DNA from 2 places in the Aquabacterium sp. G14 genome. Region 1 is predicted to be linked to the other one. Evidence: predicted binding sites of a transcription regulator. Region 1 holds the regulator's gene; the other holds the start of a gene.

Region 1 (3,436 bases):
CTGGGCCCCTGGGAAACCTTCTGGATCCTGTTCTACGGTTTCGCCACCTATGGCAACGCCGGTTTCATGCGTGAGCAGGTGTGCAAGTACATGTGTCCGTACGCGCGCTTCCAGAGCGCGATGTTCGACCGCGACACGCTCATCATCAGCTACGACGAAAAGCGTGGCGAGCCCCGTGGTGCCCGTTCGCGCAAGGCCAACGCCCAGTCGATGGGCCAGGGTGACTGCATTGACTGCACCTTGTGTGTCCAGGTCTGCCCCACGGGCATCGACATCCGCAAGGGCCTGCAGTACGAGTGCATTGGTTGCGCGGCCTGCATTGACGCTTGCGATACCGTCATGGACAAGATGGGCACGCCCCGCGGTCTGATCCGTTACTCCACGCAGAATGCGATGGAAAAGGGTTGGGGTAGCAGTGAAATGTGGGGACGTGTCACGCGGCCTCGCGTGCTGATCTACACGGGCATTTTGTTGCTGGTGGTGGCGGCATTCGTGACCAGCCTCTACAGCCGTCCGCCGTTCCGCGTCGACATCGTGCGCGACCGAGGTGCGCTGGCCCGCGTGGTCGACGAGGGCTACATCGAGAACGTCTACCGCGTGCAGTTGATGAATGCCAGCGAGCGCGTGCAACGCTATCGCGTGGGCGTGGAGCAACTCAATCAAGCCAAGGTGCAAGGCGGTGAGAACGTCGTCTTGGGCCCAGCCGAGGCGCGCTGGGTGCCCATCGCCGTGCGGATTCCACCCGAGGTGGGTGCGCGCATGGGCTCGGGTGCCACCGGCGTCACCATCCTGGTGGAACAATTGCGCCAGGGCGACGCGCCTCAAGTGGATGTGCGTGAAAAGACCACCTTCATGGTCCCGCGCTGATCCCTCACATTTTTGGACTTGACATGACACAGCCTCTCTCTATGCAAAACCCGTCCACCCCGGTGGACAACCCGCCCTGGTACCGCCTGCCCATCGTCTGGATGGTGATTGGTGGGCCGGCCGTGGTCGTGGTGGCGGCGCTGATCACCGTCGGCATCGCAGTCAAGAACGTCGACCCCGTTCTGGACACTTCGGCCTCGCCGACGCAGAAGGAGGCGCCAGCCTCGAAGGCGCGCAATCACGCCAACGAAGACGCGACGCCTACGGCACCTGCCGAGAAGTGAGTGCGTGCGTGTCGCCTGCGCCCTAGGGTTTCTTCTGGTGAAGGATGGGGCCTATAGGCGCACCATGTGTCCTGTCTCCCCACTATCAGGAGCAGGGCATGACGAGCAACACGCTTCGCACCGCGCAGGTCCTCTGGCCGGCTTTCTTGATGGCCGGCGTGCTGGAAATGCTGGTTTTCAGTGTGCTGGATCCCTCCGCACTGAGCTTCGGTAACTGGCACCCTGACGCCACCACGGTCTATAGCCTGGCGTTTTTGGCCTTCTGGGCCTTGATCGCGGCGGCCGCCGCGACGTCACAATGGATGGCGGCGGCCACGCAGTTCGACGAATCATCCGCCGAACGTGTGCCGCGTCAACGTCGGCGACGCGCCTCCCACCGAACCGTCCAGCACGTTTGAGTCGAGCAGCAAAAAGCCCGCACGCAGCGGGCTTTTTCGATATCGAAGCGCTTTATCAGCCCTTCACGCTGTTCACCAGGGCCCGCAAGCCCGCCTCGTTGGTGATTCGGATGTCGCGCTGCTTCACCTCCAGCAGTCCTTCGTCCTGGAACTTCGAGAAGGTGCGACTCACCGTTTCGAGCTTCAAGCCCAGGTAGCTGCCGATTTCTTCACGCGTCATGCGCAAGACCAGCGCCGACGACGAGAACCCGCGGGCGTGCAGACGTTGCGTCAGGTTGAGCAGGAAGGCGGCGAGGCGCTCTTCAGCACGCATGCTGCCGAGCAGCAGCATCACACCATGGTCGCGCACAATTTCGCGGCTCATGATCTTGTGGAACTGATGCTGCAGGTCCGAAAACTCGCGCGACAGATCTTCCAGTTGCCCGTAGGGAATCACGCACACCTGGGAGTCTTCGAGGGCGATGGCATCGCAGGCGTGGCGGTCGGTGCTGATTCCATCCAGGCCCAGCAGTTCACCGGCCATCTGGAAACCGGTCACCTGATCGCGGCCATCTTCGGAAGACACACGTGTCTTGAAAAAGCCGGTACGCACGGCATACACCGAACGGAAGGCGTCGCCGGTGTGGAAGAGGGCGTCGCCGCGCTTGACGGTGCGACGTGTGGCCACCAGCGAATCCAGGTGGCTCAATTGAGGTTGGGTCAAGCCGACAGGCAGGCACAACTCACGCAGGTTGCAGCTGGAACAGGCGACCTTGAAGGCGTCCAGCTTGACGCCGCCACAAGAGGCCTGTGACTCCGCAGGTTCACCCTGACGGCCTTGGGGCTGATTCGTGGAAGTACCGGTGCCAGTGACGTCGGTGATCGGAAAAATACTGTTCAACATGCGTAACCTCAAAGCCTGCCCGATTGTTGCCGCAATGACGGCTGAGAAATTGAGTTAGATCAACCCTGATGGCCATGAGTTTGGCACAGTGGCTCACATGAGTGAACCTGTCATCATTTCCGTCGTGCCAAACACGCCCGTTGTGTCCCGCGACATGCTGTCGCGGCTGGACGTCAATGGGCCACGGTACACCTCCTACCCGACTGCCGATCGGTTTGTGGAGGCTTACGGGCCTGCTCATTACCGTCAGGCACTGCAGCAGCGCGCGGAAGGGGGTGGTGTCATTGGCGGTGCGGCAACACCTTTGTCAGTGTACGTGCACATTCCGTTTTGCGAATCGGTTTGTTATTACTGCGCCTGCAACAAGGTCATCACCAAGCATCACGAACGGGCAACCGAGTATCTGGAAGCCTTGCGCACCGAGATCCAGCTGGTCAGCTCCCAGTTGGGGGCACCGCAGCCCCTGTCGCAACTGCACTTCGGTGGCGGTACCCCGACCTTCCTGACGGACGAGGAGCTGGGCGGCCTGATGACCACGCTGCGCACCGCTTTCCGCTTTGTGGAAGGCGGCGAGTACGCCATCGAGATCGATCCCCGCACCATCGACGCCGCCCGCCTCAAGCGTCTGGCGGCCATGGGCTTCAACCGCCTGAGCTTCGGCGTGCAAGACTTCGATCCCGAGGTGCAGCAGGCCGTGCACCGTGTTCAGCCTTTCGAGCAGGTGGCCGCCCTCATGCAGGCCGCGCGTGATGAAGGGTTCCTGTCCATCAACATGGACCTGATCTACGGTCTGCCCAAGCAGACGCCGGAGAGCTTTCAGCGCACCTTGCAGCAGGTCAGTTCCTTGAAGCCCGACCGCATTGCGCTGTACGCCTACGCCCACCTGCCGCAGCGTTTCAAACCTCAGCGGCGCATCCACGCGGCCGACCTGCCCAGGGCCGAGGACAAGATCGGCATGCTGTCGACCGCCATCGAAGCCTTCGGCCAGGCTGGTTACGACTACA
Region 2 (3,436 bases), on a different contig from region 1:
TCATGCTGCGCAAGGCTTCAAATGAACCCTGGATCGAGCTGACCGTGTACATCAGCCCGCCCACGCCAATGAAGCGCAAGGTAGGCGAGTACCGCAAGGCCCTCAGGTTTCCTTGCAGCGTCTGGTACTGGTTGACTGTGAAGGCGAGCACAGGAATGATCATCATCATGCTCTGAACGATCGACAGGGTGACCATCCATTGCGGGACTGGGCCGCCAATCAGATGGTGTCCACCGACCTGGCCGTAGAAAAACGCCAGCCCCCAAAAGCCCAGCAAAGACAAGTTGTAGGACTGGATCGGACGGCCGATCACTTTGGGCAAGAAGTAGTAGACCGATGCCAGCGCCAGGGGCGTGTAGAACAAGCCCAGCACGTTATGGCCGAACCACCAGTTCACCGCGGCTTGCTGTACTCCTTGGTGCAGCCCAGGGATCTTGGCGACGATGAACAAGACCGGCAGCCAGAACAGTGCACAGGCCATGTACCAGACCGACACATACAGGTGCTCTACGCGTCGGTTGACCAAGGTGTAAATCAAGGGCATGGCCATCAATGCCCCGCCTGCGGCGAAGAGCAAGTCGATCTGCCATGGAATCTCCAGCCATTCCATGCCGTCACTGATGCCCACCGCCACGCTGCCCAATCCAGTGATCAATGCGGCGTTCCACAGCACGGCTCCCAGCATGGCATAGCGCGCTCCCATGAGAGGGCGCTTCAACAAGCGCGGAATGACGAACATCGCGATGCCCAGGCCGGCCATCGGGGCCCATCCATACGCCACGGCATTCAGATGCAGGGTGCGGATGCGCCCGAACGTCAGCCACGCTTGCTGCACCAGCCAATCTGGCTCATGTAATTTCACCGAGGCGGTCAAGCCTGCTGCCGAGGCAACGAGCAACCAAACCACGGCGCAGCAAAAGAGAAAGAGCACCAGGGGCGCTGTGGAGGCGTCCGCCTGTGCACGATCAAGCAGCGACTGCGCGTCGGCCTGCGTACCGCTTCGCACCCCTGCCTCCATCGCAGACTGCAATTGCCCCTGCTGTTGCCGCGATACAGCCGGCTCTTCGATGTGACCGATCTCACCTGGCGCAAAGATGATTTCTGCCCCACTGGCACGACGGTCAAACAAGCCTTGACTTTGCGACCAGATGAAAACCAATAGCGCAACAAACGACAGCACAAACGCTGACAGAAGTATGAAAGCCGTATCCACAGCAGAGAGCCCCCAGAGCCAATATCAAAACAAATGAACCACGCTGCTTCAGCGCAATACACATGCCAATGCGTTTTTGATATGAATCAACAACTTGCGTTGCAAAGAGTCGATTTGACTGGCATGGAATTCAAGTCAGGGTGACCCAAGATGTGTCGAAATGACCTGGTTTTGAGCTCTGGTATCGTCGCGGGTCTGTATTCGCTTGGAGGTGTAAGCCTCATCAGCCATTTCCCTCAAGTCTCATGGAACTCCTGCGCCTGACCCTGTTGTTCGCCTTGACGGCACTGGCCGAGATCGTCGGCTGCTACTTGCCGTGGCTGGTCGTCAAGGAGGGGCGTAGCCTGTGGCTGTTGGCGCCGGCGGCGGTGTCGCTTGGCTTGTTCGCCTGGCTGTTGACGCTTCATCCCAGCGCGGCAGGGCGAACCTATGCGGCGTATGGCGGCATGTACATCGCCGTGGCCTTGCTGTGGTTGCACTGGGTCGATGGCGTTGCGCTGACGCGTTGGGATGCCTTGGGGGCGGGCCTGGCCTTGATGGGCATGGCTGTGATCGCGCTGCAGCCCCAGTCGGGCGGCTGACGAACTGTCACCTGAGGGCGCTACCATGCGCCGATCTGTGAGGCACCATGTCCCATCCACTTGATTCCCAGCCGGGCGCCATGACGCGTCGACAGGGCTCGGCACTTGAAGTTTTTTTCGCTTTTCTCAAACTGGGCCTGACCTCGTTTGGCGGCCCGGTGGCACACCTGGGCTACTTCCGCGACGAGTTCGTTGTACGCCGTCAGTGGCTGGACGAGAAGGGCTACTCTGACCTGGTGGCCTTGTGCCAGTTCCTGCCTGGCCCTGCCAGCAGCCAGGTGGGCATGGCGCTGGGCCTGCGGCGTGCGGGTTGGTGGGGCGCGCTGGCTGCCTGGGTCGGTTTCACCGTACCCTCGGCCTTGGCCCTGATCCTGTTCGCATTTGGCGTGCTCAGCGGGGCCGGTTGGGAAGCATCGGGTGTGGTGCACGGCTTGAAGGTCATGGCCGTGGCCGTGGTGGCCCAGGCCGTGTGGGGCATGTCCAAATCCTTGTGCCCCGACCGCTTGCGTGCGGGCGTGGCCATTGGTGCGGCCTTGATGGTGTGGCTGCTGCCATCACCGTTCATCCAGATCCTGGTCCTGGTGCTGGGCGGTTTGATCGGGTGGCGGGTGCTGGCACTTCCGCATCTTCCGGCGGCACAGCATCAGGATGGCGGGGTGAGCCGCACCACCGGGGCGGTCTTGTTGACCCTGTGTGGATTGCTGTTGCTCGCCTTGCCAGCCGTGGCGGCGTGGTCAGATTCCTACCTGTGGTCGGCGTTGGCGAGTTTCTACCAGGCGGGCTCGCTGGTGTTCGGCGGTGGTCACGTGGTCTTGCCCATGCTGCAGGCCAGTGTCGTGCCGGCCGGTTGGGTGGGCAACGATGTCTTCTTGGCAGGCTATGGTGCTGCGCAGGCCGTGCCCGGGCCCTTGTTCAGTTTTGCGGCGTTTCTGGGGGCGGTCATGCCCTCGCCGCTAGGGGGCTGGCTCGGCGGGCTGGCCTTGTTGGCCGCCATCTTCGTGCCATCGTTTTTGCTGGTGGCCGGCGCCTTGCCTTACTGGGAAAGCCTGCGCCAGCGCGATGGCATCCAGCGGGCGATGGCGGGCGTCAATGCTGCCGTGGTCGGGATCTTGGGCGCGGCGCTGTACGACCCGGTGTGGACCAGCGCCATCCATTCCTCCGCCGATGTGGCATTGGCGCTGACGGCGTATGGCCTGCTGGTGTTCGGGAGGGTGTCGCCGGTGGTGGTTGTGGCTCTGTCGGTGCTGGTGGGTGGTGTGTGGTTCGGCTGAGGCCGAGCAGATCAATCCCGCGTCACTGCCGCTACGCCAGCCCGCCTGAGCAGCTGCCGGCATCGCGCTGACAGGTGTACCACCTTCAACTGCTTGCCAGCTTTGGCATAGCGTTCACGCAAGGTCTTGAGGGCGGCAATGGCCGAGTAGTCGACAAAGCTCAGGTGGGCGCAGTCCAGCGTCACCTTGGGCGGGTCGTTGGCCGCGTCAAACTGCTGCAGGAAGGGCGTGACCGAGGCGAAGAACAAGGTTCCGCGCACACGGTACAGCTTGCTGCCATCGGGCTCGATGTGGCTGTCGGCGTACAGTGCCCGGCCTTGCACCCACGCGAAGTTCAGGGCGGCCAGCACGATGCCGCATAGCACCGCGGT

Evidence for each region. Region 1 encodes FNR, which switches genes on or off when oxygen is low (the NO sensors DNR and NnrR bind a similar motif). Its sites were predicted from a motif close to TTGATNNNNATCAA; they were not measured.
Region 2: WIT60_RS13580 (cbb3-type cytochrome c oxidase subunit I) is a predicted target of FNR. The motif match lies at 1,290-1,303, and genes of this name have one in related genera.

The regions. Positions count from the first base shown of each region.
Region 1 covers NZ_JBBEYB010000003.1:230,861-234,296, forward strand. The annotation lists gene ccoG (cytochrome c oxidase accessory protein CcoG) at 1-867, shown strand, start outside; gene WIT60_RS05515 (nitrogen fixation protein FixH) at 891-1,151, shown strand; gene WIT60_RS05520 (hypothetical protein) at 1,250-1,549, shown strand; gene fnr (fumarate/nitrate reduction transcriptional regulator Fnr) at 1,605-2,432, opposite strand; gene hemN (oxygen-independent coproporphyrinogen III oxidase) at 2,530-3,436, shown strand, end outside.
Region 2 covers NZ_JBBEYB010000014.1:6,423-9,858, forward strand. The annotation lists gene WIT60_RS13580 (cbb3-type cytochrome c oxidase subunit I) at 1-1,213, opposite strand, end outside; gene WIT60_RS13585 (YnfA family protein) at 1,459-1,794, shown strand; gene chrA (chromate efflux transporter) at 1,842-3,065, shown strand; gene WIT60_RS13595 (SulP family inorganic anion transporter) at 3,077-3,436, opposite strand, start outside.